DNA from 3 places in the Streptomyces sp. NPDC086777 genome. Region 1 is predicted to be linked to each of the others. Evidence: riboswitches for the same ligand, from Rfam matches in the RefSeq annotation. Region 1 holds a riboswitch; each other region holds the start of a gene.
The links. Region 1 has a riboswitch for S-adenosylmethionine ahead of thrC (threonine synthase). Riboswitches for the same ligand answer to the same signal wherever they lie in the genome.

Region 1 (2,259 bases):
ATCAACCCATTCTCAATGAGCTTTTTGGTGACTCCAACCGTCACTCCGCCGGCGGTTTCCGCGAAGATTCCCTCGGTCCGCGCGAGCAGCTTGATGGCGTCGACGACCTGCTCGTCGGTGACGTCCTCGACGGCACCGCCGGTGCGCCGTGCGATGTCGAGGACGTACGGCCCGTCGGCCGGGTTGCCGATGGCGAGCGACTTGGCGATGGTGTTCGGCTTCTGCGGCCGGACCACGTCGTGGCCCTCCTTGTACGCCACCGACACCGGCGAGCAGCCCTCGGCCTGGGCACCGAAGATCTTGTACGGCCTGTCCTCGACGAGCCCGAGCCTGATCAGCTCCTGCAGACCCTTGTCGATCTTCGTCAGCTGCGAGCCGGAGGCGATCGGGATGACGAGCTGGTCCGGGATCCGCCAGCCGAGCTGCTCGCAGATCTCGTACGCCAGGGTCTTGGAGCCCTCCGCGTAGTACGGCCGCAGGTTGACGTTGACGAAGCCCCAGCCCTCGCCGGCCGGGTCGCCGATCAGCTCGGAGCAGAAACGGTTCACGTCGTCGTAGTTGCCCTCGATGCCGACGAGTTCGCCGCCGTAGATCGCGGCCATGACGACCTTGCCCTGCTCCAGGTCGTGCGGGATGAACACGCAGGAGCGGAAGCCGGCCCGGGCGGCGGCGGCACCGACCGCGCCGGCCAGGTTGCCGGTGGAGGAGCAGGAGAGGGTGGTGTAGCCGAAGGCGCGGGCGGCCTCGACGGCCTGGGCGACGACGCGGTCCTTGAAGGAGTGCGTCGGGTTGCCGGAGTCGTCCTTCACGTACAGGCCGCCGGTGACGCCCAGCTCCCTGGCCAGGTTGTCGGCCTGGACGAGCTTGGTCCAGCCGGGGTTGATGTTCGGCTTCGTCGCCACGTCCGCGGGGACGGGCAGCAGCGGCGCGTAGCGCCAGATGTTCGCGGGACCCGCTTCGATCGTCTTGCGGAGTTCCTCGGCGTCGTAGGCCGAGAAGTCGTACGCGATCTCCAGCGGGCCGAAACACTCCTCGCAGGCGAACACCGGGCCGAGCGGTACCCGGTGACCGCACTCGCGGCAGCTCAGGGCGGCGGCGGGACCGAGGTCGACGGTGGAATCCGTGGTGCTTGCAACAGTCTGCACAGCCATGTGAGGCGAGGCCCTTTCTCCTCATCTTCCTCACGACGCATCTCGTCGTGAGACGGATTTGGCACCTTCCCTAGCCGGGAGCCTCGCGCTGATCGACAGTGATCTACGAGTACCGACTGGAGGGTTGCCGGGGCTTCAACGGGCCGTTTCCCTCTGCCCCTCTGGATGAGCGGTATGCGGTTGTCAACGCCGGGTGACCCCAGGACATGCGATGGTCATCGGCGTTGTTCAAGACTGTAACCGAAGGCCAGGACAGTTGAGAGAGTCGTCCGTACCGCGAGATGGATCACACGTCGTCGTGTGGCCGTGACAGTGAGGAGCCGCTGACCGTGCTGGAAGAAGTCGAGCGCTGGCTGGCCACCCGCTCCTGGTCCGTAACCGATCGCCCCCTGCACCGCGTCATGGCCGCCAAACGGTCCTCCGGGCAGACGGTCAGCGTCGTGCTGCCCGCGCTCAACGAGGAGGAGACCGTCGGCGACATCGTCGCGATCATCCGCCACGACCTGATGCAGCAGGTGCCGCTCGTCGACGAGATCGTGGTCGTCGACTCCGGCTCCACCGACCGCACGGCGGCCGTGGCCGCCGCGGCCGGCGCCCGCGTCGTGCACCGCGACGCGATCCTGCCCCGCATCCCCGCCGTCCCCGGCAAGGGCGAGGTCCTGTGGCGCTCCCTCCTGGTCACCACCGGGGACATCGTCTGCTTCGTCGACGCCGACCTGCGGGAGTTCTCCTCCGACTTCGTCACCGGCATCGTCGGCCCGCTCCTCACCGACCCCGGCGTGGACCTCGTCAAGGCGATGTACGACCGTCCGCTCGGCGGCGCCGCCGGGCAGGGCGGCCGGGTCACCGAGCTGATGGCCCGCCCGCTGCTGAACATGCACTGGCCGCAGCTGGCCGGCTTCGTCCAGCCGCTCGGCGGCGAGTACGCGGCCCGCCGCTCGCTCCTCGAACAGCTCCCCTTCCCGGTCGGCTACGGCGTGGAACTGGGCATGCTGGTCGACGCCCTGCACCTGGCCGGCCTGGACGCCCTCGCCCAGGTCGACGTCGGCGTCCGCAAGCACCGCCACCAGGACGGCCAGGCCCTCGGCCGGATGTCCGCCGCGATCTA
Region 2 (2,259 bases), on a different contig from region 1:
ACCCCTTGTCCGGCGACGCGCCAGGACCCGGGGCCGCGGACCCCTGCGGCGTGCACGGGGACCGCGTCCGCGGTGACGTCTCCGACGTGGCCACGGGCAGGCGCGCCGCGGTCCGCCGGGCGTCACGGACGGACACGCGAGGTCCCGTCAGGGCCGCGGTCGCTCCGAGAGCGTCCGCGTGAAGTGGGTGACGGGGCGTTCCCGGCGTTCGCCGTCGACGGTGATGTCGACGGCCTCGTCGTAGAAGGCGAGCAGTCCCCTGACCGCGCCGGCCGCGGGCAGCGGGTCCGGATAGCTCCAGACGACGTTCGGGGGCACGTCGGACTCTCCGCGCCAGGACCAGTACTCGGCCGTGCCCTTGTAGGGGCAGCCGGTGTGGTGGCCGGTGGGTTCGAGCAGGTCGAGGCGGACGTCCTCGCGCGGCACGTAGTAGCGCGTGGGCAGGCCGGTCTCGAACAGCAGCACGGGACGGCGGGTGTCCGCGACGACCGTGCCGTCGATCTCCACCACCACGTGGCGGCTGCTCGGGATCGCGTCCACCCGTTTGTGCGGGTCACGGGGGTGGACGAAGATCTCTTCCTCCTCCTCGTACCAGTGGTCGAGGCCCCGGCCCACGCGCCGGAACCACTCGAAGGCGATGTGGTCGGCGAGGTCGGCGGCCGGGAAGGTCCAGGCGGCGTTCTCCAGCAGTTCGCCGCCGATGTCGAGGTCGTAGAAGACGCGGGAGCCGGTGTGCGTACCCGTCGGGGGGTTCTTCGCGGGGCGGAGCAGGTCCTCGCGGACCTCGGTGCGCGGGAAGGCGTACAGCGGGACGGGCACGCCCGGCTCCCAGACCAGGACGGGGTGCCGGCTGTCGACGACGGTCACCTCGCCCGTGCGCCCCCGTACCCAGCGCTCGCTCGGCTCCCACCGGAGGCCTTCCGGGGTGGTCCGCACGGCTCGCGCGTTCGGGGACGTGGTCACGAGCACCTCCTCCTGCCGGGGTACGGCGGTCGTGAGCAGCGGGGTACGGCGGTCGTAGCAGGCCGGCGACGACCCCGTTCTCCCGGACGGGCGTCACGGTACGGCATTGACGTACGACAAAACCGCTCCGTAGCATCGCCAACGGCATCGAGTGTCAGCGTCAGGCCCTGGCTCGCTGACCGGCAACCCTCCCGCGCGGTGGGGTGCTCCAGGTGAAAGCCCGGCGGGATCACCGACGAATTCCCGCAAGCGCGTGGCCCCGTGACCGGGGCCGGAGAAGGGGAGGGACCGGCATGCGACACAGCGACGACCCGGCCACCTCCCCCGCCGACGCCACGGCGTACTCCCGGCTCTCGCGCCGGCGCCACATCGATCTGAAGCGCTCGACCAGCTGCCTCTGTCGGGCCTGACCGGCCCGGCCGCCGCCGGCTGACATCCGTCGCCGGCCCCGGCACCTTCGCGCCGTCCTCTCCCCCGCCACCGGTTCCCGGTGTCGTCCGCATGCCGAACTCCCCTGTCAGCACAGCGCATCCCCGGCCGGAGGCGAACCGCCCGGGCCGCACACACCGTCATGCCCGCGCGCGTACGTGCGTGGTCGTGCCGCGGTGACACGAGTAGGAGAAGACCCTCCGTGACTGCACTTCCGGATCTCAGACCCTTCCGATGGGCGCCCCTGGCCGCGCTCCTGACCACCAGCGTCCTGCTGACCGCGTGCGGTTCGGGCGACGACGGCTCCGGCTCCGGAAGCGGCCGGGCGAGGGCGGGCGGCACCCTGACCTTCGCGGTGGGCTCCGACGCGGGCTGCATGGACCCGCAGCAGGTCGGCAGCAACGACACCATCTACTCGGTGCGCCAGATCGTGGACTCCCTCACCGACCAGGACCCGAAGACCGGCAGGATCGTGCCGTGGCTCGCCAAGAGCTGGGACATCAGCTCCGACGCGACGACGTTCACGTTCCACCTGCGGTCGGGTGTCACCTTCAGCGACGGCTCGAAGCTGACGGCGCAGGTGGTCAAGGACAACTTCGACGCGGTGCCGGGCCTCGGCGCCCTGGGCACCCTCGCCGAGGGCTACCTGAGCGGCGTCAAGAGCACCACCGTGGTCGATCCGCTCACCGTCAAGGTGACCTTCGAGCAGCCCAACGCCCAGTTCCTCCAGGCCACTTCGACCCACTCGCTGGGCATCGAGTCCTCGGCGAGCGTCAAGCGGAGCCCGCAGCGGAAGTGCAGCGACGGGGTGGTCGGGTCCGGGCCGTTCGTGCTCCGGCAGTACGTGCAGAACCAGTCGATCACCCT
Region 3 (2,259 bases), on a different contig from region 1:
CCGCCACGTCCCGGGTCTGGATCGTCCGCGACGGCAAGGTCACGGAGGAGACCTTCGACCCCCGTGACGTCGGTATCGACCTGGTCCCCGTGGCGGCGCTGCGGGGCGGTGACCCGTCGTACAACGCGGAGGTCGCCCGCAGGCTGCTGGACGGCGAGCAGGGCCCGGTACGGGACGCGGTGCTGCTGAACTCGGCGGCGGCCCTGGTGGCCCTGGACCCGGGCACCGGGACACTCGCCGAGCAGATCCGCGCGGCCATGGCCAAGGCGAGGGAGTCGGTCGACTCGGGCGCGGCCAAGCGGGTCCTGGAACGCTGGGCAGCGGCGACGAACAGGCAGGCACCGCGCGGTCAGAAGGGCTGAGGCGCGGCGCGGCACGGCACCGCCGGACCGCGCCGCCGCGGCTGATCGCCGCCGGGTTCGGAAGGAGTGTGAGCGGCGGTGCCCGACGCCACGCGGGAGGACCCGCCGCCGCTTCCTCCTTCCGTCGCGCCTTGCCGGTCTCTTCCGCCGACCGGTCATGTTTTTCCGTGTCAGCGGCGGACAGCCACACCGGCCGCCCCGGCGGTGCGGCGCCGTGCCTGCGCTCGTCCCGTCATCCGGACAGGAGTTGCGCGTCGGCGATCACCTCACCTAGGTTTCTTCGCAGGTCATGAGTGACAGTCATGAGGCCCCGGCCGACTGTCCGGCAACCCTCCGTCCGTGGCGGGGTGCCCCGGGTGAAGACCAGGCCGTGGGCAGCGAGGTCCACGGCAAGCGCGGACCCCTCGTACACCAGGGGTCCTGGTCGTCGAGGAGTCTCCCGTGAGCAAGCGAATGCGATAGGGCCGCAGAGCCCCGCCTCCGCATCCCCCTTTTCCCCTGCCGCTGCTTGAGCGCGTCCGCTCGCACGGCGGATCTCACCTGCTCACACGGGAGTTCACCCATGTCCGTCTCCACCGCTGCCCCCGCCCAGTCCGTCTGTGCCCCGCTGCCCGTTCTGGGGCGGGATGTCACCGTCCCGCTCGTCACCGGCGGCGAGGTCACCTACGCCGCCCTCGACTACGCGGCCAGCGCCCCCGCCCTCCAGCGGGTCTGGGACGACGTCGCGGCCTATGCGCCCTACTACGGCAGCGTCCACCGCGGCGCCGGCTACCTCTCCCAGCTCTCCACCGACCTCTTCGAGAACGCCCGCCGGACCGTCGCCGAGTTCCTCGACTGCCGCCCCGACGACCAGCTGGTCTTCACCCGCTCGACGACGGACTCCCTGAACCTCCTGGCCCGCGCCCTCCCCGCCGGCTGCCAGGTCTTCGTCTTCGAGACCGAGCACCACGCCTCCCTGCTGCCCTGGCAGGACGCCCGCGTCACCTACCTCGACGCCCCCCGCACCCCGCGCCAGGCCGTCGAGACCCTGGAACGCGCCCTCGCCGACCGCGACCCCCACGGCCCGGCCCTGGTCTGTGTCACCGGCGCCTCCAACGTCACCGGCGAGCTGTGGCCGGTACGGGAGCTCGCGGCCGCCGCGCACGCGCACGGCGCCCGGATCGTCCTGGACGCCGCGCAGCTGGCCCCGCACCACCCCGTCTCCGTCCGCGACCTGGACGTCGACTGGGTCGCCTTCTCCGGCCACAAGCTCTACGCCCCCTTCGGCTCCGGCGTGCTGGCCGGCCGCGCCGACTGGCTGCAGGCGGCCGAGCCGTACCTCGCGGGCGGCGGCGCCAGCCGCAGGGTCACCCGGCGCGAGGACGGGGGAGTGGCCGTGGAGTGGCACGAGAGCGCGGCGCGGCACGAGGCAGGGTCGCCCAACGTCATCGGCGCCTACTCCATCGCCGCCGCCTGCAAGGCGCTCACCGAGGCCGGCTTCGACACGCTGGTCGCCCGCGAGCAGTACCTGATCGAGAAGGTGCGGGCCGGGCTGGCCGAGGTCCCCGAGGTCCGGGTGCTCTCGCTCTTCGGCGACGACGCCCCCCGGGTCGGCGTGATCAGCTTCGTGGTGGAGGGCTGGAACAGCTCCCACTTCGCCGCCGCCCTCTCCGCCGAGTACGGCATCGGCGTCCGCGACGGCCTCTTCTGCGCCCACCCGCTGGTCAGGACCCTGCTGGGCACCGACCCGCAGACCCAGGGCGAGTGCGGGGCGCCGGAGGCGGCGCCGGGCGAGAAGTCCCTCAACGCCATCCGGGTGAGCTTCGGGGCGGGGACGCCGGACGAGCACGTGGAGCGCTTCGCGAACGCCGTGAGGGAACTGGTCGCCGACGGTGCCAAGTGGGCCTACCGCACGGAA

Region 2: linked by a shared signal. The riboswitch ahead of AB0472_RS22305 (putative leader peptide) and the one ahead of thrC (threonine synthase) in region 1 are both predicted to bind S-adenosylmethionine.
Region 3: linked by a shared signal. The riboswitch ahead of AB0472_RS44195 (aminotransferase class V-fold PLP-dependent enzyme) and the one ahead of thrC (threonine synthase) in region 1 are both predicted to bind S-adenosylmethionine.

Annotation. Positions count from the first base shown of each region.
Region 1 is NZ_JBFBJI010000007.1:142,066-144,324, reverse strand. Features, by position in the region: gene thrC (threonine synthase) at 1-1,151, opposite strand, end outside; SAM riboswitch class I at 1,170-1,323, opposite strand; gene AB0472_RS12800 (glucosyl-3-phosphoglycerate synthase) at 1,481-2,259, shown strand, end outside.
Region 2 is NZ_JBFBJI010000015.1:142,102-144,360, reverse strand. Features, by position in the region: gene AB0472_RS22310 (DUF427 domain-containing protein) at 148-963, opposite strand; SAM riboswitch class IV at 1,107-1,221, shown strand; gene AB0472_RS22305 (putative leader peptide) at 1,257-1,373, shown strand; gene AB0472_RS22300 (ABC transporter substrate-binding protein) at 1,595-2,259, shown strand, end outside.
Region 3 is NZ_JBFBJI010000065.1:30,674-32,932, forward strand. Features, by position in the region: gene trpD (anthranilate phosphoribosyltransferase) at 1-362, shown strand, start outside; SAM riboswitch class IV at 648-764, shown strand; gene AB0472_RS44195 (aminotransferase class V-fold PLP-dependent enzyme) at 925-2,259, shown strand, end outside.